Regions from separate parts of the Centipeda dianae genome, predicted to be linked through region 3. Evidence: riboswitches for the same ligand, from Rfam matches in the RefSeq annotation. Region 3 holds a riboswitch; each other region holds the start of a gene.
The links. Region 3 has a riboswitch for cobalamin ahead of QU667_RS07740 (sirohydrochlorin cobaltochelatase). Riboswitches for the same ligand answer to the same signal wherever they lie in the genome.
Positions count from the first base shown of each region.

Region 1: linked by a shared signal. The riboswitch ahead of QU667_RS10130 (methylmalonyl-CoA mutase family protein) and the one ahead of QU667_RS07740 (sirohydrochlorin cobaltochelatase) in region 3 are both predicted to bind cobalamin.
Region 2: linked by a shared signal. The riboswitch ahead of QU667_RS03235 (ABC transporter substrate-binding protein) and the one ahead of QU667_RS07740 (sirohydrochlorin cobaltochelatase) in region 3 are both predicted to bind cobalamin.

Region 1 is NZ_CP128650.1:2,075,298-2,085,358, reverse strand. Features, by position in the region: gene QU667_RS10165 (response regulator transcription factor) at 1-295, opposite strand, end outside; gene rsmI (16S rRNA (cytidine(1402)-2'-O)-methyltransferase) at 474-1,328, shown strand; gene QU667_RS10155 (ATP-binding protein) at 1,633-3,057, shown strand; gene metG (methionine--tRNA ligase) at 3,160-4,698, shown strand; gene QU667_RS10145 (TatD family hydrolase) at 4,695-5,483, shown strand; gene QU667_RS10140 (secretion protein HlyD) at 5,526-5,675, shown strand; gene QU667_RS10135 (ubiquitin-like domain-containing protein) at 5,893-6,630, shown strand; cobalamin riboswitch at 6,738-6,970, shown strand; gene QU667_RS10130 (methylmalonyl-CoA mutase family protein) at 7,416-9,599, shown strand; gene scpA (methylmalonyl-CoA mutase) at 9,599-10,061, shown strand, end outside.
Region 2 is NZ_CP128650.1:672,094-682,154, reverse strand. Features, by position in the region: gene QU667_RS03265 (ABC transporter substrate-binding protein) at 1-132, opposite strand, end outside; gene cobN (cobaltochelatase subunit CobN) at 129-3,812, opposite strand; gene QU667_RS03255 (VWA domain-containing protein) at 3,809-5,731, opposite strand; gene QU667_RS03250 (magnesium chelatase ATPase subunit I) at 5,754-6,785, opposite strand; partial or broken gene QU667_RS03245 (TonB-dependent receptor plug domain-containing protein) at 6,868-7,176, opposite strand; gene QU667_RS03240 (radical SAM/SPASM domain-containing protein) at 7,207-8,232, opposite strand; partial or broken gene QU667_RS03235 (ABC transporter substrate-binding protein) at 8,244-8,357, opposite strand; cobalamin riboswitch at 8,524-8,738, opposite strand; gene msrB (peptide-methionine (R)-S-oxide reductase MsrB) at 8,840-9,976, opposite strand; gene QU667_RS03225 (uracil-DNA glycosylase) at 10,005-10,061, opposite strand, start outside.
Region 3 is NZ_CP128650.1:1,565,009-1,575,069, reverse strand. Features, by position in the region: gene proC (pyrroline-5-carboxylate reductase) at 1-517, shown strand, start outside; gene QU667_RS07770 (YlmH family RNA-binding protein) at 517-1,311, shown strand; gene QU667_RS07765 (DivIVA domain-containing protein) at 1,341-1,880, shown strand; gene lspA (signal peptidase II) at 1,886-2,338, shown strand; gene QU667_RS07755 (RluA family pseudouridine synthase) at 2,341-3,249, shown strand; gene pyrR (bifunctional pyr operon transcriptional regulator/uracil phosphoribosyltransferase PyrR) at 3,262-3,810, shown strand; gene sigH (RNA polymerase sporulation sigma factor SigH) at 3,889-4,698, shown strand; cobalamin riboswitch at 4,803-4,989, shown strand; gene QU667_RS07740 (sirohydrochlorin cobaltochelatase) at 5,104-6,135, shown strand; gene QU667_RS07735 (Gfo/Idh/MocA family protein) at 6,295-7,281, shown strand; gene QU667_RS07730 (ABC transporter ATP-binding protein) at 7,287-8,174, shown strand; gene QU667_RS07725 (ABC transporter permease) at 8,174-8,911, shown strand; gene QU667_RS07720 (metal ABC transporter ATP-binding protein) at 9,177-9,989, shown strand; gene QU667_RS07715 (metal ABC transporter permease) at 9,980-10,061, shown strand, end outside.

The sequences.
Region 1 (10,061 bases), 510 kb from region 3:
CGCCGGTGTCAAGCCCCTCCACGCGATCCTCGACCGCGTCGCGTGCCGTCAGCATGATGATGGGCACGTTCGAGACCGTACGGACACGGCGGCAGATCTCGATGCCGTCCATGCCGGGCAGCATCACGTCGAGCAGCACAATGTCGAAGTTCTCCTGAATGATGCGCTCGTACGCACGCGTGCCGTTGCCCTCCGTCTCCGCCTCAAAGCCCTCGTGCTCCAGCTCCATCTGGAGGAAACGTGCAATGCGTACCTCGTCCTCCACAATGAGGACGCGTGTTTTCTTTTCATCCATAAAATCCACCTCGTTTGCATTCTAATATTATGTTCTTACTATATACGAACATGGAGGAAATGAAAAGATCGAAACGGGAAATATAATCGAACTTTTAGTCGTTAGCGTTTTTTATAAGCCTCGCTTGACAATGCTTCATTCGTGCTCCACAATGGGAGAAAATGAACGGAGGAATGACATGGAACAGACGGGACGGCTCTATCTGTGTGCGACCCCCATCGGCAACCTCGCGGACATCACCTATCGCGCCGTCGAGATGCTGCGCACGGCGGATGTGATCGCCGCCGAGGACACGCGGCACACGCGCGGACTCCTCGCGCACTACGACATCCACACGCCCATGACGAGCTACCACGAGCACAACAAGGAGGAAAAGGGCGCGGAGCTGATCGAACGCCTCCGTGCAGGGGAAGACATCGTCTGCGTCAGCGACGCGGGGCTGCCGGGCATTGCCGATCCCGGCGGCGACCTCGCACGGCGAGCCATCGCAGCGGGCATCCCCGTCACCCCTCTGCCGGGCGCGAACGCTGCACTCTCCGCACTCATCTGCGCGGGACTGCCGCTCGATGGCTTTACCTTCGTCGGATTCCTCCCGCGCAAGGAGAAGAAGCGGCGCGAACTGCTCGCCCGCATCGCCGCTTACCCCGAGACACTCATCTTCTACGAGGCACCGCACCGTCTGCGTGAGACGCTTGCCGCGCTCGCGGCGGGGCTCGGCGCACAGCGGCGTGCGTGTGCCGCGCGGGAACTGACGAAGAAGTTCGAGGAGTTTCGCCGCACGACCCTCGGCGAACTCCTCGCGCACTATCGGGAGCACGAACCGCGCGGCGAGTTCGTCCTCATCGTTGCGGGCGCGGACGAGAATGCTCCTGCTGCGGATGCGGCGGAGGAGATGTCTCTCACGGAGCGTTATGCGGCACACATCGCCAAAGGTTTGGACAAGAAGGAAGCCATGCGCCGCACCGCCCAGGAACTCGGCATCGCGCGGCGGGATGTGTATCAGGCACTCTTGGCGGGGGACGTGGTTCTCTGATAAGTGTTACGGCAGAATGCGAACAGCGATGCTCCTAAGCAAACCATAGTGGAGCAAGCGGGAAAAGGGGGCGGTACGCCCCGCTGGACTTCTTTCGTTCAAGCGTAGCGCGTTTAAGAAGTCCGGCGGTATTTGAGCGTACAAGCACACGAACGCTTGCGCAACTAAGTGTTTGCGTGGAGCACGCATGTCCGCAACATTTGACGTAGCCCCGGGGACGCGTGAGCCTTGCGATTTTTTCGCTGTTGTTGTATAATTTTCTAATCACGATTATTATAATCACGATTAGAAAGATGGTGATGCTGTGTTTATTGGGCGCACCTGCGAACTTGAATTTCTACAAGAGTGCTACGACTCTCCGCGCGCTGAACTTATCGTCCTTTATGGACGGCGGCGCATTGGAAAAACGGAGCTTCTGCAGCAGTTCGCGCGGGATAAGGCTGCTGTGTTCTACGCCTGTACGGAGTGTACCGATCAGGAGCAGCTTGCCCGCTTTTCAAAGCGCATCTTGCAGACAGGTCTCCCTGCGGCGCGGTTTCTGACCTCGTTTTCGGATTGGGAGACGGCACTCAGGAGCATACAGGAGGTTCCATCCGAGGGGAAGAAACTTCTCATCATCGACGAGTTCCCCTATATGTGCGCAAGCCATCCCGAACTGCCGTCCATCCTGCAAAATCTTTGGGATCATGAGCTCTCGCGTGCAAACGTCATGCTCATTCTCTGCGGCAGTGCGATGAGCTTTATCGAGAACGAGCTGCTTGCCGAGCGGAATCCGCTGTATGGGCGGGCGACGGGCATCTACAAGCTGCTGCCGCTGCCCTTTGTCAGCGTACGGGAGTTTTTTCCGCAGTACAGTGTGGAGGATCAGGTCGCAGTCTATGCGATTCTCGGCGGTATTCCCTACTATTTGATTCAGTTTCAACCCGAGAAAACTCTCGAAGAAAATATCTGCAAGAACATCCTGCAAAAGGGCTGCGTGCTCTACAGCGAGGTGGAGTTTCTGCTTCGACAGGAGCTGCGCGAAACGAGTGTCTACAATGCCATCATTGAGGCGGTGGCACTCGGCAACAACACATTGGCACTCATCCACAGCAAGACGCAGATCGAGAAAACGAAGATCAGCGTTTATCTGAAGAACCTCATGGAGATTGGCATCATCGAGCGCGAGTTTTCTGTGCTCTCCACTGTGAAGGAACGCACGGGCAGCGGGCGGGGACTGTATCAGCTGACGGATGCGTATTTCCGATTTTGGTACGCGTTCCTCTACGGCAGCCACTCGGAGCTTGAGGCGGGCGATGTGCGCGGTGTGTGGCAGCATCTCATTGCGCCGCAGCTGCATTCGTATGTCGCGCGTGCCTTTGAGAAGATCTGTGTGGAGCATCTGCGTGCGTGCAATCAGGCGGGGACGCTGCCATTTCACTTTGTCAAGATCGGTCGATGGTGGGAGAAGGTCACGCACACCGCAGATGGGAAAAGGCGTACCGTGTCGGAGGAGATCGACATTGTTGCCGCAGATCGCACGGAGCAGAACTTTTTACTCGCGGAATGTAAATTTCGTCGTGCACCCGCCGATCTTGACGTACTTCGACAGTTGCAGGACAAATTTCCGCAAAAGAAATATCCCGGGAACTATCACTATATGATCTTTTCCTTCTACGGCTTTACCGAGCGTTTGCGGGAGGCTGCGGCACGGGAGAATGTGCGGCTCGTGTCCGGAGAGGACTTGTAGCTGTTATGGATAGGGGTTCAGGTGCGATATTGAAAGCGCGCCGCGCGTGTGCTACTATATAATACATCAAATAATACATCAAATCGAAACGAGGCATGATTTATGAGCGAAAAGACACCATTTTACATCACGACACCCATCTACTACCCGAGCGCGAAGCTGCACATCGGACACGCATACTGCACGACGGTCGCGGACACGATCGCGCGGTTCAAGCGGCTTGCGGGCTACGATGTGTTCTTTCTGACCGGCTCGGATGAGCATGGGCAGAAGATTCAGCAGGCGGCGGAGAAGGAGGGCGTGACGCCCCTTCAGTACGTTGACCGCATTGTTGCGGGCTTTCAGGAGCTGTGGCGGCTGCTCGGCATCTCCTACGACGACTTCATCCGCACGTCGGAGGAGCGTCATCACGAACTCGTACAGCATATTTTCCAAAAAATCTACGATCAGGGCGACATCTACAAGGGCGCGTACAAGGGGCTGTACTGTACGCCGTGTGAGAGCTACTGGACGAAGCTGCAGCTCGATGAAAACGGCTGCTGCCCCGACTGCCATCGCCCCGTGCAGGAGGTTGCGGAGGAGGCGTACTTCTTCCGCATGAGCAAGTATGCGGATCGTCTGCTTGCCTACATCAAGGAGCACCCCGACTTTATTCAGCCCGCCTCGCGCCGCAACGAGATGATTGCGTTCATCGAGCAGGGGCTTGAGGATCTGTGCGTCTCGCGCACCTCGTTCGACTGGGGCATCCCCGTGCCGTTCGACCCGAAGCACGTCGTCTACGTCTGGTTCGACGCGCTCACGAACTACCTTACGCCGATCGGCTACATGGACGACAAGGCGAAATTCAACCACTACTGGCCGGCGGACGTACACCTTGTCGGCAAGGAGATCGTGCGTTTTCACACGATCATCTGGGGCTGTATGCTGATGGCACTCGGGCTGGATCTTCCGAAAAAGGTCTACGGGCACGGTTGGCTCATCGTGGACGGCGCAAAGATGTCGAAGTCCGTCGGCAACGTGGTCGATCCGATTGCACTCATCGAGGAGTTCGGTGCGGATGCCGTGCGCTACTTCCTGCTGCGCGAGATCACGCTCGGGCAGGACGGCAACATCTCCCGCGACACGCTCATCGGGCGCATCAACGCCGATCTGGCGAACGATCTCGGCAATCTGCTGCACAGAACCCTTTCGATGGCAAAGAAATATCGGAAGGGCGTTGTCCGGAAGGGCGCGGGGCGCACGGACTTCGATGCGGCGCTTGAGGAAATGGCACAGGAGACCGTCAAGACCTATACGGCGCAGATGGAGCAGATGGAGCTGTCTGCTGCGATTAAGACGGCGTGGGCACTGATCTCGCGCACCAATAAATACATTGATGAAACAGCGCCGTGGACGCTCGCAAAGGACGAAGCGCGGGCGGCGGCGCTTGACGCCGTGCTCTATCATCTCATCGAATCGCTGCGCGTGACGAGCATCCTGATCTCGCCGTTCCTGCCCGTGACCGCACGTCGCATCCACGAGCAGCTGGGCTTTGCGTCGGACTTTGACAGCGTGCAGCTCTCCGATGCCGTGTGGGGCGGCACGGAGGACGGGCATACGGTCGGCACAGCGGAGCAGCTTTTTCCGCGCATCGAAGTATGAGCGCGGTATTCATCGACACCCACGCCCACCTCTGCGATGAGAAATTCGACGAGGATCGCGTGGAGGTGATTGCACGCGCCGCCGAGGCGGGGGTCGCGCAGATTATCAGCATGGGGGACACGATGGCGGCATCGGCACAGGTCGTTGCGGATGCGGAGCAGTATCCCGCACTCTATGCCGCCGTTGGCGTGCATCCCGAGAGCGCGTGCGTGCTGACGGATGCGGAGCGCGCACAACTTCTTGCGTGGGCGAATCATCCGAAGGTGGTCGCGATCGGTGAGATCGGGCTCGACTACTACTGGGAGAAAGATCCGCAGGTGCGTGCCGTGCAACGGGAGATGTTCGTCACGCAGCTGGACATTGCACGTGCGGCGGGACTGCCCGTCTGCATCCACGACCGCGAGGCGCACGGCGATACACTTGCGATACTGAGGACGGAGGGGCAGGGGGTTACGGGCGTGCTCCACTGCTACTCGGGCAGTCTTGAGATGGCGCGTGCGCTGTGGAAGATGGGGTACTATATCGGCATCGACGGACCCCTTACGTTCAAGAATGCGGCAAAGCTGCCCGACATCGTGCGCGAAGCGCCGCGTGAGCGTTTGCTCATCGAAACGGACAGCCCCTACCTCGCGCCCGTACCGAGGCGCGGCAAGCGCAACGAGCCCGCCTATGTCGCCTTTGTTGCGGCAAAGATCGCAGAGCTGCGCGAAGAGAGTGTGGAGGAGGTCGCGACGTACACAACGGAGAACGCGCGGCGGCTGTATCCGAAGCTGGGTGTGGGATGACGCACGGCGCAAGCCCGATGTACCTAGGGAATCGCTGATAAAATGAAGTCTGTCAGATTGGTGCAGATTTTTTGCCCTGTCAAGGAGACAAACCGGACTCATAGCAAGGGCTATGTGGAGGATTTGTCGACAATGAGAGGGCGAAAAAGATACGCCAAGATGGCACGGCTGAATTTATCGGTGCTTCCCTAGCTCTTTGAAACAGCATTCCAACGATTTTCTTGTTCTATCGTATATCATCGCCCTGTGCGTGGAGAAATTCTCTGCGTGCAGGGCTTTTGTGTGGGACGAATATCCTTCTCAGTGGCGGGAAAGGTGTGAAAACACGGGCTGAAAATATTCTGAATCCCATTTTTCATGAAAAATTCAGCGTAAAGTGGGAAAATGCCATCAGCAAAGGGGGAGTTCTATGCAGTGGAAGAAACTGGGACAGCTGATTCAGACAAAGAAAAACACCTTGTTCTGCGCTACGTTGGCGGGGATGATGCTTTTTTCCAGCGGATTCACGATGAACGGATTGCCGAAGAATATGCAGCGCGTGAGCGTGCACGTGGACGGCAAGACCATCACCGACATGACGGTGCAGACGAGACCCGATGATATTTTTGAGAAGCTTGGCGTACAGCTCGGTGCGAAGGACACCTACGAGGTGTTTCACAACGAGGGGGAACGCCATACCGAGATTTCTGTGCGCCGTGCCGTTCCCGTGAGCATCTCGTTCTGGGATGACACGCAGCAGGTTATGACGAGCGGGCGCACCGTCGGCGATGTCATAGCGGAGTACGGCTATAACCCGCATGAGGTGGACGTAACACCGTCCATGGATACCCCCGTCACGGCGGATCTTGTGATCGAACTGACGGAGAACGAGCAGGCAGCCGAACAGCGCCGTGCGCGTGAGCGCGAGGCGGATCGCGTGAGCCGCGGCATTCCGCGCTACCGTGCGGCATACACGATGTACGCATCGGCGTACCTTCCGGGGGACGGCGGCGGCAGCGGTGTCACGGCGACGGGCATGGTCGCCCGCCGCGGCGTCGTCGCGGTCGATCCCGACATCATTCCGCTCGGCTCGCGCCTCTACATCCCCGGCTACGGCGAGGCGATTGAGTTCGGCCGTCGCAGCGTCGAGGTCTATGTCATCGACTAATTGAATTTATGCATAAAAGGAATCACTGTGAGATAATTCACGCAGTGATTCTTTTTTTGTTGACAAAGGAAGTCTTTAGTGGTACTATTCTATCGTACCATAAAAACTAAATATGTATTGGATCAAGTGCAGAGGTTTTGTTTGACAGAGCCTCGATTGCTTCATAGGGAATCCGGTATGGGAGTTATGGACTTCATAAGCCGGAGCGGTCACGCCACTGTAACAGGGAGCGAGTCCACGCGCTGACCTTGCGTCAGCAGTCACTGGGGGGAAATCTCCGGGAAGGTGTGGATGAGCGATGAACTGGAGCCAGGAGACCTGCTTGATTGACAATCACCGATTGACCTGCGAGTGATGGGGATGGAGATTTTGCGGATTCGTTCGCCTCAAGAGAGAGTTTGGCATCATAGACCGAACCAAATGGGGAACTGAGTAACGATACCGAAAAAGCCCGTTCTGCACACCGTGGAATGGGCTTTTTCTTTGCATACATTCCGGTGGTGCGTGGAACGATCCTGAGGAGATCTGTGTGTATGTGAAAAGAATCCCATACCCAGAGATTTCCCCGGGATGAAGGAGTATGCGCTCCTTGGGGAAACATTGCTCATCTTTTCAGTTCTCGTTTTGCTTCCTATATGGAAGCTACGCTCTGAGGGTGGAAGCTCAGGGCGATTTTTTTTCAAGGAATGCAATTCCGCGCAATATGCCAGAATTGCTTTTTTCTTAGTCTGTTCATCCATTGAACGGACAGAGCCTTCCCGCAATAAATTAAAGGAGGACGTACTATGCCGGAAGAAAAAGAACGGTCGAGTGACGAGGAACTTCAGAAACTTCTGAAGAAATCGGCGGACATTGAGGATTTCCCCGACGTTCCGCTCGATGAATTCACGCCGCCCACAGACGAGGAGTGGAAAGCCGCGTGCGAGGCACTCCTCAAGGGCGCACCGTTTGAGAAGAAGATGTTCACAAAGACCTACGAGGGCATCACCTTCGACCCGATGTATACGCGGAAACACACGGAGGAGATCCTGCCGAAGAGTGTGATGCCCGGCATGGGAGACTACCTGCGCGGCGTGGACGCGGCAGGCTACATCGGGCGGCCGTGGGGCATCGCGCAGGCGTGCGATGAGACGCTGCCGTCGGAGAACAATGAGCTCCTGCGCCACGAGAACGACAAGGGCTCGACGATCTACCACATCGTACTTGACTCCGCTTCACGTGCGGGGATTGACGCGCGTCAGGCGGAGAAGGTCGGCGACCTCGGTACGAGTGTCACGACGGTCGAGGATATGCACACCATGCTCGCGGGACTTGATCTTGCGAAATTCCCGCTCTATATCTATGCGGGCGCGAATGCCGTCCCCCTGCTCTCCCTCGTTGCGGCGGCGCGTCGCGCGGCGGGCGAGGATGTGGGGAAGCTGCATGGCATCATCGGCGCGGATCCCATCGGCGCATTCGTGACGGACGGGAAGCTCCCCGCCTCCCTCGATGCCCACTATGACAGCCTCGCGGCGGCGGCACGTTGGGCGACGGCACATGCGCCGCGCGTCAGGACGGTGTTCGTCCGCAGCGATGTCTACAGCAGCGGCGGCGCAAACGATGTGCAGGAGGTCGCTGCGTGTCTGGCGACGGCGGCGGCGTATCTGCGCGCACTGTGCGAGCGCGGGCTGACGATTGACGAGGCGGCGGCGCAGATCGCGTTCGGCTTCTCCATGGGCGCGAACTTCTTCCTGCAGATCGCAAAGCTCCGCGCTGTGCGTCCGATCTGGGCGCAGATTGTAAAGGCGTTCGGCGGCAGCGCCGAATCGCAGAAGATGCACATCCACGCACGCCCCGCGCTCTTCTTCAAGACCATCTACGATCCGTATGTCAATATGCTCCGCAATACGACGGAGATCTTCTCGGGCGTCGTGGGCGGTATCGACTCGTTCGAGAGTGCGCCGTTCGACGAGCCGATCCGCAAGGGGGACGAGTTCTCGCGCCGCATCGCACGCAACATCCAGATCATGCTCCAAGAGGAGTTCGGCCTCCTCCAGCCCATCGACCCCGCGGGCGGCTCGTGGGCGGTCGAGACGCTGACGCGCCAGATGAAGGAAAAAATCTGGGCGCAGTTCCAAGAGATCGAGAAGCAGGGCGGCATCGTCGCGGCACTGCGCAGCGGCTTCGTGCAGGAGGGCATCGCCAAGGTGCTTGAGAGCCGCTTTAAGAGTGCGGATCTGCGCAAGGATCGCATTGTCGGCAACAATATGTACCCGAACATGACGGAGACCCTGCTCGACCCGCGTCCTGAGGACACGGCGGCGCTCAAGGAACAGCGCACGAAAGACATCGAGGCGTATCTCTCGGACATCGACACGGTGCATCGCGATGAGGCGCTTGCGGCATTCAAGGCGGACGGCACCCTTGACCATGGCATCGAGGCGGCGCTTGCGGGAGCGACGATTGCAGAGCTCATGGCGGCGGTCACGGAAGGGAAGGGCGCGGAGCAGATCGCTGCGATTGCGCCGCACCGTTGGAGCGAGCGGTTCGAAACGCTCCGAAGGCGCACGGAGGACTACAAGGCGGAGAAGAACGACAACGTGAAGATCTTCCTCGCGAACATGGGTCCGATCCCGCAGCACAAGGCGCGCGCGGACTTTACCACGGGCTTTTTGCAGGTCGGTGCGTTCGAGGTGCTGACGAACGACGGGTTCAAGACCGTCGAGGAGGCGGCGGATGCGGCACGTGCGAGCGGTGCGGATGCGGTCGTCATCTGCTCCACGGATGCGACCTACCCCGAGATCGTCCCCGCACTCGCGCCGAAGCTCCACGAGGTACTGCCGAATGCGCGCGTGTTCCTCGCGGGCGCTGCGCCGAAAGATCTGCTTGAAACGTACAAGGAAGCGGGCATTGACGAATACATCTCCGTCCGTGCGAACTGCTATGAGGTGCTTGAGAGCCTTCAGAAAAAGAAAGGGATGATTGCGTAATGGCAGGCTTTACGAACCCGGATTTCACGGGGATGAGCCTCGGCGAAAGCCCGTCCGCAGACTCCAAGGAGTGGCGCGCCCTCTTCGAGGGGGCGACGGGGCGGACGTTTGAGGCGCTCACGCACAAGACGATGGAGCGTGTGCCCGTGAAACCGTTCTATGATCACGATGTATACGCGCACATGAACCACCTCGACTTTGCGAGCGGCATCCCGCCGTGCCTCAGAGGCCCGTACTCCACGATGTACGTGTTCCGTCCGTGGACGGTGCGCCAGTACGCAGGCTTCTCGACGGCAGAGGAGTCGAACGCATTCTATCGTCGCAACCTCGCCGCAGGGCAGAAAGGTCTTTCCATCGCGTTCGACCTCCCGACCCATCGCGGCTATGATGCAGACAACCCGCGCGTCGTCGGCGACGTGGGCAAGGCGGGCGTTTCCGTCTGCTCCATGCTGGACATGAACA
Region 2 (10,061 bases), 890 kb from region 3:
GACGACGGTTCCCTCCACATCGGTCACTTGATAGCCGCCCGCCGGATCTTTGGACAGATCGACGCAGCCGCCGATCAACAGCGCGGCAAAAAGCACCGTGAGAACAGCGCATACACGCATATGACTTCTCATCGTTCGCCCTCCGCACGTTCTTCGAGATCGCCCTCAATGGAGAGGTAGAGACTGCGCAGCTCCGCAAGCGTTTCCTTCGATGCGTTCCACAGTCCGCGCTGCTGCGCCTCAAGCAGTGTCTCCGCCATGCGGTGAAGTGCCCACGGGTTGACCTCATGCATCCACTCCTGCATCCCTGCGTCAAGCACGTATTTGCGTGCGTAGCCCTCGTACATCCAGTCCTTCATTATAGCACTCGTCGCATCCCATTGATAACTGTGCGCGAGATAGTTGGCGAGATCGGAGGCACCCTTGTAACCATGCTTTTTCATACCCTCGATAAACTTCGGATTCATCGCCTCCCCGCGAAAGAGACGCGCCGCCTCCTCCGCCACGCTGCGCACAGCGATGCGCTGCCGGTCGCTCGAATCACCCGTATAGGAGCGGGGTGCTTTGCCCGTCAGCGCCCGCACGGTCGCAATCATGCCGCCGTGGTAGGCGTTGTAGTCGTCCGAGCTGAACATGTGCGTCTCGCGCGTATCCTCGTTCTTGACCGTGACATCAAGCCCCGCCATACGCCGCTGAAAGACTTCGGGATCATAGCCGCGTGCCATTCCATCGCCGCCGTATGCCGTCCCCGAGAACCGCGTATAAACGGCGGCAAGATCATCCAGTGTCTCCCACTCCTTCGATTCGAGCAGATCGCCAACGCCTGCGCCGTACGCCCCCGGCGGATCGCCAAAGATGCGCACGGAGGCGCGTTCCCATGCGCTCTCCCGCGTCTCGCCCTGTTCCTCAAGCCATGCGGTATCAGAGAGGATATGCTTTCGCACATAGTTCTCCGCATCCCTCTCGTCGAGGTCGCGCACCATGCGCACCGCCTCATCCACCCAATGCACGGCATTCGGAACAGCATCGCGAAAGAGCCCGCTGATACGTGTCGTCACATCGATGCGCGGACGCTGCAATTCTGCAATCGGGATAATCGCAAGTCCCGAGACGCGCTGCGAGGGCCGCCGCCACACAGGCCGCACCCCCATGAGATAGAAAAGCTCGGCAATGCACTGCCCGTGACTGCGCATATTCGATCCTGCCCAGAAGACGATGCCGACCGCCTCGGGGTAGCGCCCCTCGTCGCTGATGTACTGCTGGATGAGCGCGTCCCCCAGTTGTTTTCCATATTCCCACGCGGCGGGCGTCGGCAGACAACGCGGGTCAAGACCATAGAAATTGCGCCCCGTCGGCAGTACATCAACGCCGTTCGTTGTCGGCGCACCCGCAGGGCTTGGCTCGATGTAACGCCCCATAAGAGCACGCAGCGTCTCCGTAATCTCCCCCGCCGTGCGGCGCAGGCGCGGCACCATATCCTCCACAATCTCGTGCAGGGCATGAAGAAATGCTATGCGCTCCTCGGCAGAGGATGCGGCAATAACAGGGAGCATCATCGCCCGCTCGACCGCCTCCAGTGCATAGTCATGCGCTGCGAGGAAGGAGATGAGCGCACGCATCTCCGCCTCGACCGCATCCAGTTTCCGCCCATAGGTCATGCCGTCCGCCGTCATGCGCTCGCTGTGCGTGAGCAGCTCCTCATAGTCATAGCCGAACTGCGCCGCGATCAGACGAAGGAGCGATTTTTCCCCGCCGTGCTCCATGCGCATGAGCGCACACAGGAAATCAACCATCCCATCGCCCTCGGGGGCACGGCCGAGGATGTGCAGCCCCGTACGAATCTGCATATTCTTGAGGTCGGTCACATAGTTGTGCAGGGCATCAGCATAGTCATCGAAATCTTCACCTTCGACAATTTCCCCCTCGAAATGACAGGCGGCAGCCTTCTCGCGGACAAGTATCTGCGCCGCCTCGATATTCTCCGGCTGCGCTGCGCGAAAATGGACGTATTCATCAAGAGCCTGTTCCAGTTCCTCCATCTCCTCAAACGCCCCCGCCAGTTCCATCGGCGGCGAGAGATGACTGATGAGGCACGCCGCACCACGCCGCTTTGCCTGAATCCCCTCCCCAACAATCGTGATCCAGTAGGGATAGATGTCCGGAAGATCGCCCAGAGATACATCCGGATAGCAGGTGCTTGATAGAGCCGTGCCCTTTCCCGGCAGCCATTCGAGCGAGCCGTGCGTCCCAATGTGGATGACCGCATCCGCCTTCCATGCATCGCGCAGCCAATGATAGTAGCCGATGTAGTGATGCGTGGGGGCTACATCCGGCGCGTGCAGGAGTTTGCCGGGATCCTCACCGAAGCCGCGCGGCGGCTGCACCGTGATGAACAGATTCCCGTTGAGCGTCCCCGGGATGAGCAGTTTCCCGTCGTAGTTGAACACATCGCCGGGCGCATCGCCCCAGTCTCGCGCGAGCTGCGTGCGCACCTGCTCAGGCAGCTCCGTGAAAAAAGCGCCGTACTGCTCCGCCGTCAGATGTCCGTCTGCCGCCGCTGCCTGCTCCGCACTCATGAAACGTCGATCATTTGTCGCATGATCCGTCAACAGCGTCATAAATGCCTTGCTGCTCTCGGGAATCTCATCCACGACATAGCCCGCCGCACGCATTGCCTTCAGCAGTCGGAGCACGCTCTCGGGCGAGTCCAGTCCCGCCGCACTGCCGATATTTGCGTTCGACGGCGGGTAGTTGTGGAACACGATCGCAATTTTCTTCTCTGCGTTCGGCTTATGCCGCAATGCCGCCCATTTCCGCGCCTTACGTGCAATCCGCTCCATGCGCTCATCCAGTGCCGCATAGCTGACCTCGCCACGCTCATCACGCACCTTTGCCGCGATCGGAACGGCATGGATCACACCGTCGAACTCCGGCATGGCGACGCTCATCGAGACCTCCATCGGGTCAAGCCCCGCCGGCGACTGCTCCCACTCCTCCTTTGACGCGAGCACCGTATATGCCTCCAGAACCGGCACACCGAGCGCATAGAGATCCTTGATACGCGTGCCGCCCGCCTTGATGGAGAACTTCATCGTGCTAATGATGACATCGACAAAGGGCTGTCCGTCCCTGCAAAAATATGTGCGAATCGCATCCATCAGCGTCGGTGAGGCTACGCGCTCGTCGCGGTAGGAGTTGGAAAACACGGCGATGGCGTTCATCCCCTCCCGCTCAATCGCATGGATGAGCGCCGCATGATAGGTGAAATCGCCCGTAATCCACTCCGAGCGATAGAAGATTACGCCGACCGTCGGACGGCCATCCTCGTAATGAGCAGCGAGATAGCCCGCAATATCTTCGGGTTTTCCCTGCCATCTCGGATGATAGACACCGTTCCACGCAAGCGGACGCGGCGGCGCTGCTGTGCAGGCAAGCCCACCAAACTCCCTGCCAAGCCAGAGAAAGAGATTGCGCATATTCTCCTCGCCGTCGTAGCGAAAATACGCCCATGCCGTCTGAATCTGTTTCTCCGAAAAGCCGTACGTCACCTTGTCATGATCGGCGTTGTCCACAACGATCAGATGGGGACTCCGATGCTTCTGCAAGCTGCGCGATGCCTTCTGCAAAAAAACATTGTCCAGTCCCGTCCCCATCCAGAGAAAGAGATGGAGATCCGCCGCCACACGCATTTCCTCCCAGCTGTCCATGGCGCTGACGGAACATACGCATACCTCGGGCTCCTCCATGGATGCAGCGCAACGGTGCGCAAGCACACGGACGCGCAAGATATTCGTATAGACTGTAATCTTCATCTGCTTCCATACTCCCGATTCTGCATCCTGCGGGATGCACGGACAATCTCAAGCACGCCCTCCGCCGAGAGCCGTTCCAATGTATAATACTGCGCCGCCATCCGACGCGCAAGTTCGGGCGCAATACCGACGCGCGGAACAGAACGCTCCGTATCGAGGACAAGGGGAAATGCCGCAGTTTCCGCGATCTCCTCCGCCGCATGGAGTGCATGCTGCATCCCAACGTCTCCCTCTTTGGTATTTGTGCGTCCGTCTGTGACGAGGACAAGCACCGTCTTCTCGCTGCCCTTGCGCTCCAGTTCACGCAGTGTCCGATGTGCATGGGCGAGCCCCTCGGCAAGCGGTGTCCGCCCGCCCGTCGGCAGATCGCGCAAGAGCTTTTCCGCCAGCTCCACGCTGCGCGTCATCGGCAGCAGCGTTTCCGCACGATCCCGCCGAAAGGCAATCAGGCCAACACAGTCACGCTTTTGGTATGCCTCCCGCAGGAGGGCAAGGATAACCCCCTTCACCATCCGCATACGTTCGCGTGCACCCATCGACCCGCTCGCATCGACGAGGAACAGAATGTGCGCCGCCGATCGCTTCGCACGCACCCAAACGCGCACATCCTCGGGACGGATCACAACCGCCTGACTGCCCTGACGCATACGCTGATGGGGTGCGGCTGCACGCAGCGTGGCAGAGAGTGCGAGATCGGGGCGAACACCCGCCTGCGGCAATCCCGTGCGCATACAGCGGCCATCCGCCGTATGCGTCTGAACAATGTCACGCCTGCCGCTCTTTCCGCCCTGCGCACGCATCGTCATGGAGAGAAGCGAGAGCCGTGCCATAATATTTTCGAGCGGCGCGGCAACGCGATCCTCGTCCTTCGCACACGGCTCCTCCGCCTCCGATGGAGGCGGATCATCTGCTCCGTCCTGTGGTTCGTTTTCCTGCGTGTGCTCCTGAGGAGGTTGTGCGTCTCCATCGTCCTGCGTGGGAGAGGGGTTCTGCATCTCACCGGTAAGAGCATCCCTCTCCCGCTCCGGCACATTCCCGTCACTCGGAGGCGGCAGCGGCTGCTGTTCCTGCGGTCGGCTCATCCGATGCACGAGGACGAACGCCGCCGCCTCCTCCACGTCTGCGGGCATAACGAACGATCTGCCCGCAAGTGCTGCAAGCGCACGCGCCGCCTCGATGAGATAGATCTCCGCACGGTTGCCGACACAGTGCGCACGCGCAGCACAGGCAGCTGCAAAGTGGAAAATGGCTGACGGTGCTTCTACATCCGGCAGCAGCACACGCGCACGGCGAATTGTCGCAGCGAATGCGGTTTCCTGCGCCTCGTATGCCGTACGAAATGCCGCAGGATTGCGCTCGTAGGCGAGCACACGCGTAACGATCTCCCTGCGCTGCACGCGATCGGTCATATCCTCCATCGACACAAACAGACCAAAGGCATCCAACAGCGCGGAACGAAGCGTTCCCTCGGCGGGATCCATCGTACCGACAGGTGTATAGGAAACCTCCTCGTTGAACGACAGCCCGTCCCGCTCAAGACGAAAGAAACCGTCTCCCGCGCATTTCAGCACAGCGATCAGAATATCCTCCCGCAGGAGATTGACCTCGTCCATATAGAGGATGGTATCGTGCGCACGATGCAGCAGCCCGTACCGCAGCTGCCGCTCCCCTTTTTGGAGTGCCGCCTCCATATCGATGGTGCCAAAGACCATGTCCTCCGATGCGCCAAGCGGCAGCTCAACCACGCGTCCCGTCACCGTAAAAGGCGCAGCCGCACGGACAAGAAGGGACTTTGCCGTACCGCGCGTACCGGAGATCAGAAGCGCACCCGCACGCGGGTTCACCAGTGCAATCGCAAGCGCACGTCGTACCTGCTCCTGTCCGACAATGGCAGTCAGCGGATAACGCGGAGCATTCAATTTCTTTCCTCCGAAAAGCTATTTATGCGCTTTCTCCCAAGAGCGCATCCACCGCGCTCCAGTCAACCGGCCCCTCCTCAAAGGGACGACGGCGCATACGGTGCGCGAGAACAAGCCGGCTCACGCGCTGCAAATCCTCCGCCGTGACAGTATTTCGCCCGGCAAGTGCCGCGTGCGCAATCCCCGCTTTGATGAGCGTAATGTCGGCACGATGCCCGTCAACCCCGAGGGTCAGCGAGATCTGCGCCGCGTAGTCAAGAACGGCATCCGGCACCGTCACATGGGGAACACGTGCACGTGCCTCAAGAATCTGCGTGCGCAGGTGCTCCTGCTCTGCCGCATACAGTTCCGCAAAGGCTTCGGAGTCGCGCTCGTAGGCAATCCGCCGACGGATGACCTCGACGCGCATCTTTTCCTCACGTTCACCCACAACGGTCACAGAGAGCGCGAAGCGATCGAGAAGCTGCGGACGGATGTCCCCCTCCTCCGGATTCATCGTCCCGACGAGAACAAAACACGCCGGATGCGCATAAGAGATCCCCTCGCGCTCGACCGTATTTACCCCCATCGCCGCAGAGTCGAGCAGAATATCAACGATATGATCCTCCAGCAGATTGATCTCATCCACATAGAGGATGTTGCGGTTCGCCGCTGCAAGGATACCGGGTTCAAACTCCTTGCGCCCACAGTGAATCGCCATCTCCATGTCAAGTGTCCCGACGACGCGATCCTCCGTCGCGCTGACGGGCAGCTCCACCACGCGCATGGGGATCTTCTCCGTGGGAAGCAAAGCGTTCTCCTGCTGCTTGCTGCGACAGGCATCGCAGTAGAGTTCGGGAGACGCAGGATCACAGTGACAAGCACAGCCGCGCACTGCGTCCAAATCCGGCAGGAGTGCGGCGGCGGCGCGGACGGCGGTGGATTTCGCCGTCCCCTTCTCCCCCTTGATGAGCACACCTCCGAGTGACGGCATCACAATACTGAGGAGAAGCGCCGTCTTCATCTCCTCCTGTCCAACGATAGCAGCAAAGGGGTATGTCACCCTCTTTTTCATTCCGATTTCCTTTCTGGAAAAAAGCACTGACTGACAGTGCGCATACCACGTCCAACCAGTGCTTCCTCAATCCTATCCTCGGTTAGAAACTCTGCTCGACACCGATCATGAAGTTGCGTCCGGGTGCCGTCCACCACTGTTCGGCTGCGCCCCACCATGAAGCACGTGCGTTGGACTTCTCAGCATAGAATTGGTTAAACAGATTGTTCACCTTGAGATAAACCTTCGTTGCATCGGCGACCCGATAGTTCATCGCGAGATCGACGACCCAGTAGTTATCCGTAGGAAGGAATTTGCCAATCGCATCGGACGGCCCTTCAAGCCCTACCATCCCGCGTGCAAGCAGAGAGGAATCAAAGTCGCGGTTGCGATAATCTACACCGATGTTCCACCAGATTGGTGCAGATTTTGTCCGTGCTTCCTATACACCTGCTGCCTTTATCGCCGCACGTTTCAACGCACACTCAGCATCGGATGCGGCAGAATACTCCTGCCCCGCCCTGCGTGCATAGCACGCGCCGCCGCAGGCCGAAAAATCCGCACACGCCCGACAAAACGCCATGGCACCCTGCATCTCATGCGCCAGTTCCTCCTGCCGCCGAACGTCGATGCCGTGCTCCACATCGCCGAGCAGAAAGCGCGCATCGCCGACAAAGGAGGAGCACGCATAGATGCGCCCCGCAGCGTCAATGTGCGCTCCTGCCCCGTTCATCGCGTAACAGTGGGAAAATCCGCTGTCCGAGCGTTCGGCAAGCCCCCTCCCCTGCTCCTCCTGTGCAATCACGATGCGGTATCCGTGCAGCCGTCCAAGGTGTTCGTTCCGCACAAAAACCTCCGCCATCGCCTGTGCCATCTCCTCCTCGCGTGCAGGGCGAACAGCGGTGCCGCGCCCCTGTGTGCGCAGGAGGTCAAAGCCGATACGCCGCACATTACCGAGGTAGTATGCCATCTCGATGAGCCCTGAGAGCCTCCCGACATTCTCCGCCGTGACAACACACGTCAGACCGACCGCGATGCCGCGTCGACCGAGGCACTGGATTCCCGTGATCACATCCATCGACGAGCCGCGCCCATCAGGGTAGCAGCGGTACACATCGTGAACATCGGGTCTGCCGTCGAGGCTGATACCGATGCCGATGTCCGCATGGTGCAGAAAGTCTGCCATCCCCTCGGTCAGCAATGTGCCATTGGTCTGCAAATCCATCCGCGCCCGTATCCGATTGGTACAGATATAGTCCGCAATCCGACGCAGCAGAGGAAATGCCAGCAGCGGCTCGCCGCCCGAGAACTGAAGGATGAAGGGCGTGCCGCCCGCCGCCGCAAGGTCGATGGCACGATGCGCCGTCTCCCATGTCATCATATGAGGATCCTGCGCGGATGCGTAGCAGTAGCGACACGCAAGGTTACAGTTCCCCGTGAGACTCAGCACCAACATCCGCAGCGGCATCGCAGTCTCCTTTACTTCACATCCGCAAAGCGCTCGGGATAGACCGCACGCGCCAGTTCATAGACACACTCGATCACATTCTGCCCCGCACTGTAACGATAGGTATCGGACACGGTGCAGAGATGGTACTACCGCTTTCACCTTTTGTTTTCATCCCCTCCCTACACCGTCACCATGTTCATATTTTTAGCATAAGAACAAGTAAAAAGCCCCTCCTGCAAAAGCAGAAGAGGGCTTAATTTGTACACAATAGAAGGGTCTGAATCCCCATCCCCATCACTCGCAGGTCAAACGGCGATTGTCAATCAGGCAGTTCTCCTGACTCCAGTTCATCGCTCACCTGCGCCTTCCCGAGGATTATCCTCAGTGACATTCCATGAAATACCGTCGGCATTTCTATGCAGGCTGCTCACTGTTACAGTGGCGGAACCGCTCCGGCTTCATTGGAAATAGTTTCCTTACCGGATTCTCTATTAAACATTCGTACCTGATCCAATGCTATAAAGTTTTTCAATACTTCGATAAAGATAACATTGAATGAAGGGCTTGTCAATATATCAAAAAGATATTTTGCGAATCATCTCAATAGACTTCTCTCCTGCCCTATTTATTTCTCCAGCAGATAGAGATACTCCCCGTATCCTTCGCGTTCCATATCCTCCTTCGGAACAAAGCGCAGGGAGGCGCTGTTGATGCAGTAGCGCAGTCCCCCCGTTGCCGCAGGACCATCATCAAAGACGTGCCCCAGATGTGCGCCGCTGCCCGCCGCCGTTACCTCGGTACGCACCATCCCATAGGAGCGATCCTCATGCTCGGCGATGAGCGCACGGTCAATCGGGCGCGAGAATGCGGGCCAGCCACAGCCGGAATCGTATTTGTCTGTAGAGATAAAGAGCGGCTCGCCCGTCGTGATGTCACAGTAAATTCCTTCGCGGAATTCGTGATCGTATTCGTTTCGGAAGGCGGGTTCGGTCGCCTTTTGCTGCGTGACGGCGTACTGAATCCCCGTCAACCGTTCTTTGAGTTCGGCATCCGAAGGCTTTTCATAGGTGCGCTGCACCGCCCCCTCCTCCGCTCTCGCAGCATTTTCTGCGGCGGCGCGTTTTTCCCGCATCTTTGCAATGAGCGCGGGTGAGATATGACAGTAGCCGTTCGGGTGCTTGACAAGATATTCCTGATGCGCTTCCTCCGCACGGTAGAAGTTCACAATCGGTTCCACCTCAATCGCGACGGGCTTGCCGATGTGCTTTTGCAGGGCGTCGAGGGATGCTTGGATCACGCGCACATCATCGCTCTCACCGCCGTCTGTATGCGGCACATAGTAGATGCCCGAGCGGTACTGCCGACCGATGTCGTTGCCCTGCCGATCCACCGCCGTCGGGTCGATGGAGTCGTAAAACACCGTAAGGATCTGATCAAGGCTGACCTTGCGCGGATCATAGACGACATGAACGGTCTCCGCATGGCCGCTCCCGCTGCACACCTCGCGATAGGAGGGATGTGATGTCGCCCCGTTTGCATAGCCGCTCTCCGCCGAGACGACACCGTACACGAGGTCAATATACAGCTCCGTCCCCCAGAAACAGCCGCCCGCGAGATAGATTTCCTTCTGACCGTCCACCGGACTGTTCTTCTGCACGATTTCATGCGGCATCTCCGCCGAACTCACAGCGGGCGCACCGCAGCCGCCGAGACAGGCAATTAGGCCAAGCGCACAGATATTACGCAGGAATGAAATTTTCATGATAAATACCTTTCTGTTATATTCAAAGTCACGCCTCTATCTCCTCTGCCGGCGGCAGCTGCCACGCAATCGGAGTCTCGCCCGC
Region 3 (10,061 bases):
TGCGGGGCTTTCCCTTGCGACAATCGAGGAGTCATATCCCGTACATCCTGTGATTCGGGTGATGCCGAATACGCCGCTTGCCGTGGGTGCGGGAATGTCTGCCTATGCGTGCGGGCGATGTGCGGATGCGGATGCATCCGATCTGGCGGAACTGCTGCTCGGGGCGGCGGGACGCACCGTGCGGGTGCATGAGTGCGATCTCGATGCCGTGACAGGGCTGTCGGGCAGCGGGCCTGCCTATGCCTTTCTCGTCCTCGAAGCACTCATCGAAGGCGGTGTTGCGGCGGGGCTGAAACGGGAGACGGCAAGTGTTCTTGCGGGGCAGACCCTCCTCGGCGCGGCACAGATGGCACTCGCGTCGGCGCATTCCCCCGCAGATCTGAGGGCTGCGGTGACAAGTCCTGCGGGGACGACTGCCGCCGGGCTGCGCGTTCTTGAACGTGCGGGGATGCGTGCGGCGTTCATGGATGCTGTTCTGGCGGCGACGGAGCGTTCGAAAGAATTGGGGAGAAGGTAATGGCAGCACAGCAGAAGGAGCGGATTCTCCGCTTTTATCGTGGAACAGAAGGGGAGGAAACGGCGGTACGCCTTCTCGATCTCACAGAGGCGACCGTAAAGACGGTGAAATTCCGTATCAGTCCCTTCCTCGATCCTTACGGACAGGAAATCGCGGAGACCATCTGTGCGGCGTATGATGAGGTGCAGCTTGACTTTGACGGCGGCTATGTGGGGGCGGAACGTCAGCGTGCCATGCTGCGTCACAGGGATTTTGCGGGGAAGCCTGACGGCTTTGCCATCGCCTGTGTGGAGGCGGTGTGGAACGGACAGTTTGCACGGCTCACGCACCGCGATGTACTCGGTGCGGTCATGGGACTTGGCATCGAGCGCGAGCTGATCGGAGATATTCTCCCCGCAGCCGATACGGCAAAGATTATCTGCGATGTGAAAATTGCGGATTTCCTTGTGAACAATTTGACGATGATCGGTGCGGTTGGGGTCAAAACATCACCTTCGAATCTCGCGGAAATTGCCTCGCGCGAAGAACGTACGAAGGAGATCCGTGCTACGGTTGCCTCGCTGCGCCTTGATTCCATCGTCGCGGCGGGATTTGGCATCTCGCGCAGCCGTGCGGCGGAGGATATTGCGGCGGACAAGGTGAAGCTGAACTGGCAGAGTGCGGCGAGCGCGTCCAAGACGATCAAGGAGGGGGATGTGCTCTCCATGCGCGGACGCGGACGTGTCGAGGTGACGGAGGTGCGCGGGCAGACGAAGAAGGGACGCACGGTCGTCGTACTGAACCGGTTCTTTTGAGGAAAGGCGGGAGCAGAGTGCTGACACCGATGGATATACATGCGAAGGAGTTCGGAAAGAGCTTTCGCGGATTTGATGAGACGGAGGTCAATGATTTTCTGAATGAAGTCATGCAGGCGTATGCTGAAGTGATTGACGAGAGAGATCGGCTGCGTGCGGATCTGGGGCGGGCAGAGACGACCATCGAGGACTTTCGGCGAATCGAACAGAGTATGCGCGAAACGCTTGTGGTGGCTCAGAAAACCTCTGAGGAGATGACAACAAGCGCGAAGCGAAATGCCGATCTCATGCTTGAAACGGCGGCACGGGAGGCGCAGAACATCCATCGTGAGGCAACGCTCAAGGCAAAGGCACAGATGGATGAGGCGGCAGACAAGCTGCGCTCCATTGTGTCGGAGTACGAGCGCCTTGTGCGTGAGAAGCATAAATTTCTGCGCCGCATGAAGGGAAACGTGCAGGCGGAGCTTGCACTGATCGAGGATGCGATTGCGGAGATGCCCGATGTGGCGGCGGAGAAAAGTACGACACGTGAAAGTGCCGGGGATGAGAAACAGCAGGAGGATATTTGAGAGCGATGAGCGGACGCGTAACAGCCGCATTCTCTTTTTTGGGGATTTTGCTGGTTGACCAGTTGGTCAAATATTGCATTGAACTGACGATGCTGCCGGGCGAGTCGATTCCGGTCGCGGGTTCTTTTTTTCATATCACGTTCGTGCTCAATCCCGGGGCGGCATTTGGGATCTTCCGTGACCAGCAGTGGCTCTTTCTTGTCACGGCAGTCGTGTTCTTCGGCGCATTCCTTGTGTACTATGACCGTCTGCGGCGCAGCGGCACCCTCATTCACTATGGCAGCGTTGCCCTTGCAGCGGGTGCGGTGAGCAATCTGATCGACCGCATCCGTCTCGGACATGTTGTGGATTTCTTTGATTTTCGTGTCTGGCCTGTGTTCAATGTAGCGGATATTGCCATTGTCCTCGGCACGAGTGCGGTTCTCTGGGCTCTCTTTGTACAGAGAAGGGAAATTTGATGATGAGCACAGCATTCACGGCTGACCGCGCGGACGAGCGATTGGATCTGTGCCTTGTGCGGCAGCTGCCCGATCTCTCGCGCAGCTATGCACAGCGTCTCATTGCGGACGGACAGGTCACGGTAGATGGCGCGGAGCGCAAGGCAAACTATAAGTTGCGCGGCGGTGAGACGGTCGTGTGTACCGTTCCGCCTGCTGAGGAGACGAAGATCTGTGCGGAGGACATCCCGCTTGACATTCTCTATGAGGATGCGGACATCATCGTCGTCAACAAGGCACGCGGCATGGTGGTTCACCCTGCTGCCGGCATCTATACGGGAACGCTGGTCAATGCACTGCTGTGGCACTGCCGTGATCTTTCGGGGATTAACGGCGCTCTGCGTCCCGGGATCGTACACCGTCTCGACAAGGATACATCGGGGGTGATGGTCGCGGCGAAAAACGATATGGCGCATCACTATCTCGCACGTCAGATTCGGGACAAGGATGCGCGGCGGGAGTACCGTGCCATCGTGTACGGCAACATCGTCCCGCGCGCAGGGATCATTACGGGCGACATCGGGCGGCATCCGACCGACCGTAAGAAAATGGCGATTGTGCGGGAAAACGGAAAGCCCGCGACGACACATTTCGAGGTGCTTGAGCGGTTCGGTGACTATACCTATGTTGTTTGCCGTCTGGAGACGGGACGCACACATCAGATCCGTGTACACATGACGAGCATCGGACATCCGCTCGTCGGCGACCCGAAGTATACGGCGAAGAAGAATCCCTTTGCGATCACGGGACAGGCGCTGCACTCGCTGACGCTCCGTCTCGCACATCCGCGCACGGGGGAAGAAATGGTGTTTGCCGCACCGCTTCCGGCGGATATGGAGGAGATTCTGTGCACATTGCGCACAAGTTCATAAGGAGATGACGGTATGACAGAGTTTCGGGAAAAGGCGGTTCTCATGGATGGGGACGGGATACGGCGTGCACTCATGCGCATTTCACACGAGATTGTGGAGAAGAACAAGGGGACGGAGAATCTTGTGCTCGTTGGCATACGCACGCGCGGTGTGACGATTGCTGCGCGCATCGGTGCGGAAATTGCACGCATTGAGCAGCGGCAGCTGCCATGCGGTGTGCTTGACATCACGCTCTACCGCGATGATCTCAACGAACTGTCCTATCAGCCCATCGTCCATCCGACGGAGATGCCCTTGGACATCACGGGCAAGACGGTCGTGCTTGTGGACGATGTGCTCTATACGGGGCGCACGATCCGCGCAGCGATGAACGCACTTCTCGACATCGGTCGTCCGCGCATGATCCAACTCGCCGTGCTCATCGACCGTGGGCATCGGGAACTGCCCATTCGCGCGGACTTCGTCGGCAAGAATGTTCCGACCGCCGCACTTGAGGATGTGTCCGTTCTGCTTCATGACAACGATGCGGAGGAGAAAGTCGTCATTCGTGAGCGCCTTTGAACGCGGGGGATCTTGACGAAGCTTTTGCAACAGGGGTATAATATTAAAGGATCATAGGACATTTGTAGGAGCAATCGTATGATTTTTTACGGCGAGAAGCAAACGTCTGTGTTGGATGAGGAGCAGGCAGAATCGGATGATCTTGAGTCCGTCGAACTGGATGCGGAAACAGGTGAGGCGGAGGAGGCGGCTGCAGAGAACAGCATCTATGACGGCTGTTCCGACGAGGAGCTGCTCGCGCACATCCGCTCCTGCGACGGCGACGAGGCACTCGACTACCTTATCAACAAGTACCGTAATTTCGTGCGCTCCAAAGCACGCTCCTACTTTCTCATCGGCGCAGACCGCGAGGACATTGTGCAGGAGGGCATGATCGGCTTCTTCAAGGCGATCCGTGACTATCGCGAGGACAAACTCTCGTCGTTCCGTGCCTTCGCCGAGCTCTGCGTGACACGCCAGATCATCACGGCGATCAAGACGGCGACGCGGCAGAAACACATCCCGCTGAACTCTTACGTTTCCCTCAACAAGCCCATCTATGATGAGGACTCTGACCGCACCCTGCTCGACGTGCTGTCGGGCGCACGCATCAGCGACCCCGAGGAGCTGGTCATCAGTCATGAGGAGTTCATCGACATTGAACAGAAGATGGAGGAGATTCTGAGCGACCTTGAGTGGCGCGTGCTCATGAGTTACCTTGACGGCAAATCGTATCAGGAGATCGCTGTCGATCTGCACCGGCAGGTGAAATCCATCGACAACGCGCTCCAACGCGTCAAGCGAAAGCTCGAAAAATACATGGAGTCGCGCGGCGACGATCTCGACATCGGTACGGTCTATCGTGGACTTACCACAATCAATCGTACGGTGCGTACGCCGGAGGAATAGGGGCTCCTTTTTTCTGCAACAGAATACATATCGAACGGGCTGCGAAATAAAGGTGTGAAACGATTGACAATCTGTGTATAACGATGTATTCTATGTATAGTTTTATAAATGAATGGGAGACAGGTGCAGCGCAGTAGCGCGTGCTTAATAGAGAAGCCGGACGAGCCGGCGCGGTCCCGCCACTGTGAGGGGAGCGAACCTGCAAGGATGCCACTGGGAGGATGTCCTCTTGGGAAGGCGCAGGGGAGCGATGAACCGAGCCAGGAGAACTGCCTGTCTGACAATCCACCGTGTGCCGAAGGCACAGACCTGCGAGCGACAGGAAGGGGATTCGTGAAGATGATTCACGAGGCTTTCTTGCTCCTGCAGGAAAGCCTTTCTTTATATTTTTTGGGAGGAATTCGGATGAAGAATTGGAAGAAAATGCTGGTTGCGTCGCTTGCCTGCTCGGCGGTCCTTGGCTTTTCCTACAGCCCGGCGGAGGCGTCGTATGAGCTCAATCCCGAGGTCAAGACGGTGACACCCGCACTCATGGAGGCATCGGAAATCGGTGTTCTGAAGTATGAGAACCCGCAGATGGCGAACTACACGAATAAGGATGCCATCGTTGTGACGAGCTTTGGCACGACGTTCAAGGAGACGCGTGAGAAGACGATCGAGGCAACGGTGGATGCAATCAAGGCGGCGCATCCGGGCGTGAAGGTTGTGACGGCGTTTACATCTCACATCATTATTGACCGCATTGCAAAGAACGAGGGCAAGAAGTACCCAACGCCCGAGGAGGCGCTCACACAGCTCAAGGCGGACGGCTACTCGCGTGTGGCGCTCGTCTCTCTCGATGTCATCCCGGGCATGGAGTACTCCTACGTCAAGGCCGTGTTCCATGAGTACAAGGAGCAGTTCAAGACGATGACCTGTGGCACGTCGCTCATGTACTGGCAGGGGCAGGAGGAGCAGCCGGATGATGTGATCGAATTCCTCCAGGCGGTCTCCAGCCAGTTCCCGAAGATGGGGAAGGATGAGGCGCTGCTCCTGATGGCGCACGGCACGCCGCACGTCTCCAACGCATACTATGCCGTCATTCAGGCGAAGCTGGACGCACTTGGGTATAAGAACGTCTATGTCTATACGGTCGAGGGGTGGCCGAGCCTCGAGGATGTCATTCCGAAGCTCAAGGCGAATAAGGTTAAGAATGTGACGCTCATGCCGATCATGATGGTTGCGGGCGATCATGCGCACAACGACATGGCAGGAAAAGATGCGGACTCGCACAAGAGTGTTCTCGAGAGCGAGGGCTACAAGGTGGATGCCTATCTCCACGGGATTGGTGAGAACAAGATGATCCGCGATATGTATGTGGAGCGTGCCGACGACGCATGGGATGCGCTGCAGGGAAATAAGGGTGCGGACGCAGATCATATCAAGATGATGAAGTAAGAGCGGTTCGTATCCGTACTTTGTGCGGTGAAGGGTTTGCTGCGGAAGTGTTTCACTTCTGCGGCAGACCCTTTTCTTTGTACGCATACCCTGCTATAATAGGGAGCAGTGTTTATAGTGTGGGGTACGGAAGTCCCGCATGACAAGGAGAACAGAGAGATGAAGATAGCGGTTGTCGGTACGGGAATGATTGCGCGGGAAGCTCTTACTGCCCTGCGTCAGGTAGAGGATGTTGAGGTCGTCGCCATCTGTGCGCGCCCGCAGAGCCGTGCAAAGGCGCAGGAACTGGCGCGGGAGTTCGATGTACCGCAGGTGGCGACGGACTACGGTGCGATGCTCGCGGCGCACGAGGCGGACTTTGTCTATCTCGGCATTGTCAACAGCGTACATTTCGACTATGCACGGCAGGCAATTGCGGCGGGTTGGCATGTCATTGTGGAGAAGCCGTTTGCTTCAACGCTTGCGGAGACAGAGGAGCTGATTGCGCGTGCGCGCGCGGCAGACTGCTATCTGTTTGAGGCGATGACTCCACTCTTTTTGCCGAATTATTTCGGCATCTTGGAGGCACTTCCGCGCCTTGGGCTCATCCGCATGGTACAGGCGAATTTCTCGCAGTACTCCAGCCGTTACGAACGCTATCTTGCACGCGATGTTGCCCCTGCGTTTGACCCTGCCCTCTCGGGCGGGGCGCTCTACGATCTGAATGTCTATAATCTCTCGCTCATTGTCGCCCTGTTCGGGCGGCCGAAGTCTGCGAACTACGGTGCAAATATCGGCTTTAACGGGATTGATACCTCGGGCATCCTGGCTCTGCGCTATGACGGTTTTGTTGCAACGGCGGCGGCGGCAAAGGACAGCTCCAGTCCGTCGTTCTTCCTGATCCAGGGGGAGGCGGGCTGGATTCGCGCCGAGGGGACACCGAACGAGCTCGCTTCCTTCACCATCGGACTGCGCGGCAGAGCGCCGGAGACGTATGCGCTGAACCGTCATGAGCACCGTATGGTGCACGAGTTCGAGACGATGCGGGATATTTTTGCACGAAAGGACTATCGAAGCGTGGAGGAGGGGCTGCAAACCACGCGCACGGTGATGGCGGTGATGGAGAAGGCACGCCTCGTGGCGGGGATCCAGTTTCGGGCGGATTGAAGACCATGGAACTCATGATGATCGAAATGGAGAATCTCGTCAAAAAATTTCCGCACACGAATGCAGCGCAGGAAAAAACGTGGAAAACGGCGGTTGCGGGGATTTCGCTTTCCGTTCGGCGCGGCGAGGTGTTCGGCCTCTTGGGCCCAAACGGTGCGGGCAAGACGACGATCATCCGTATGCTCACCATGCAGACACATCCGACGAGCGGAAAAATCCGTATCGGCGGACAGGACATCAGCGGCGATCCGTGCGTCATCAAGGAACGCATCGGTGTTGTGCCGCAGCAGGTCAATTTCGATCAGGAACTCACGGTATGGGACAATTTGGAATTGCACGCGCGTCTTTTCCATATCGGCCGTGCGGAGCGTACGGCACGGATTGGGAAACTGCTCGCAGAGATGGAGCTGACGGAGGTACGCAACGATAATGTGCGCCGTCTCTCGGGCGGGATGAAGCGGCGGCTGCTGATCGCGCGTGCCTTGATTCATCGCCCGCAGGTGCTCTTCCTCGATGAACCGACAGTGGCACTCGACCCGCAGATCCGACGGCATATCTGGGATCTTGTGCGCGAGATCGCAAAGAACGGCGTGACTGTCCTCCTCACAACGCACTATATCGAGGAGGCGGAGGCACTCTGCGATCGCGTGTCCATCATCAACAGGGGGACACTCATCGACGTGCGGACGCCGCGTGCATTCTGCGAGAATCTCGGCGCGTATGCGGTGGAGTGGGATGGGGCGGATGGACGCACCTATCGCTTTTTTCGCACGCGCGAGGAGGCACGCACTCATGCGCGTACACTTGAGGAGCAGATGCAGCGCGTTCTGCTGCGTCCGACGAATCTCGAAGATGTGTTCATCGAGCTGACGGGGCGAAAGGAGGGGCTGTGATGCTCGGCGATATATGGACGGTGTTCTGGCGCGACTGGGTTGTGCTGCGGCGCCGTCTGATCAAATATGTGCTGAGCCGCATGGTCTCGCCGCTGATGTTCCTCATCGCATTCGGCTGGGGGCTCGGGCGCAGCATTGACGTTGGCACCGGATCGTATCTGGACTTTCTCGTGCCGGGGCTGCTGGCGATGAACTCCATGAACATCAGCTTTAACAGCATTATCTCTGTTCATGCGGAGCGTGTCTACCACAGAAGTCTTGAGGAGTATCTGATCGCTCCGATCCGCCCCGATGCGTTCGTCATCGGAAAGGTGGCGGGATCTGTTCTGCGCGGGCTGATCTCTTCGGCGATCATCGTTGTGCTGAGCCGTCTTTTTGGCGCACATTTTACGATCACGCCGCTCTTTCTCCTCGTGCTTACGCTGAACTGCATGATCTTTGCGGAGATCGGATTTCTTGCGGCGATGTATACCCCATCCTATGAGGAGATGAGTCAAGTCAACCTCTATGTGCTGCTGCCGATGTCGTTCCTCTGTGGGACGTTCTTTTCGACGGCGGCACTGCCGGATGTGGTGCGCTGGTTCGTGGAGGCGCTGCCGCTGACGCATACAAGTCATCTTCTGCGCAGTCTCGGGCTGACGGGGGACTTCTCCGCGCTCTCGCTCGTGGTCGTCGTGAGCTATGCCGTGCTCGGCATCGCCGTCGGGACGTGGAAGTTCCGACGGCTGACGGATTGAACTAGACGACTATAGTCGTATAAAGTCCTGAAGGCATTATCGTTTGGTGAGGAAGCCCCACACGAACACCTCGTTACGCAAGTGATCGTGTGCTTGTACGCTTAAATACCGACGGACTTCTTAAACGCGCTTCGCTTGAACGAAAGAAATCCGTCGGGGCGTACCGCACACTTTACTCACTTGCTTCACTAGGGTTCGTTTAGGGGCATTCCTCACGACATTTCATCGTTACAATCAATTTGGCGAAACCAAGTAAAGGATCACCATGCTCAGGCATATTTTTCATCATAGAGGGGCGGCGGAGGGCTGTGCGCATTTCTGCTGTACCAAAATCGAGGACTTCGGTGTCTCGTTTGGGACGTTCGAGGTCTTTTCGCATGTAAACCTCCATTTTCACTGCGGGGAGATGACGGCGATTATCGGCCCGAACGGTGCGGGAAAGAGTACGCTGCTGCGTGCGATCCTCGGCGAGATTCCCCATACGGGGCATCTGCGCTTCGTTGATGCGGATGATCGGCGTATGCGTCCTGTCATCGGCTGTGTGCCGCAGTATCTGCGGCTGGATGTGAGTGCGCCGACCACGGTGCAGGATCTCTTTATGGCGTGCCTGTCCGCGCGCCCCGTTTGGCTCTTTCCCGTACGCGGTTTGCGCGCCCGTATCGTGGAAAACCTAGCCCGCGTGCGTGCGGAGCATCTGATCGACCGCCGTCTCGGTGCACTCTCGGGCGGGGAGCTGCAGCGCGTCCTGCTCGCGCTCGCGCTCGACCCCATGCCGAACCTCCTGCTTCTCGACGAGCCGGTTTCAGGTGTCGATCAAAGCGGGCTTGCACGTTTTTATGAGATTGTCGGACAGCTGCGTGCACAGGAGGATCTTGCCATTCTCCTCATCTCCCATGATCTCGGTATGGTGGCGCGTCATGCGGATAAGGTCGTACTGATGAATCATGGAATTGCGGCGGCGGGAACCCCGCATGAGGTCTTTGCCGACCCACAGATGGAGCATCTCTTTGGCATTTTGCCGGATCTGCGCCATCTCAAAGCGCGGGCGGAAGCAGACGGGGGAGAGGCATGGAACTGATCTACAACGTGCTTGACACGCTTCTGCCGTTTGCGTGGATGGAGTACACATTCATGAAGAATGCGCTTCTTG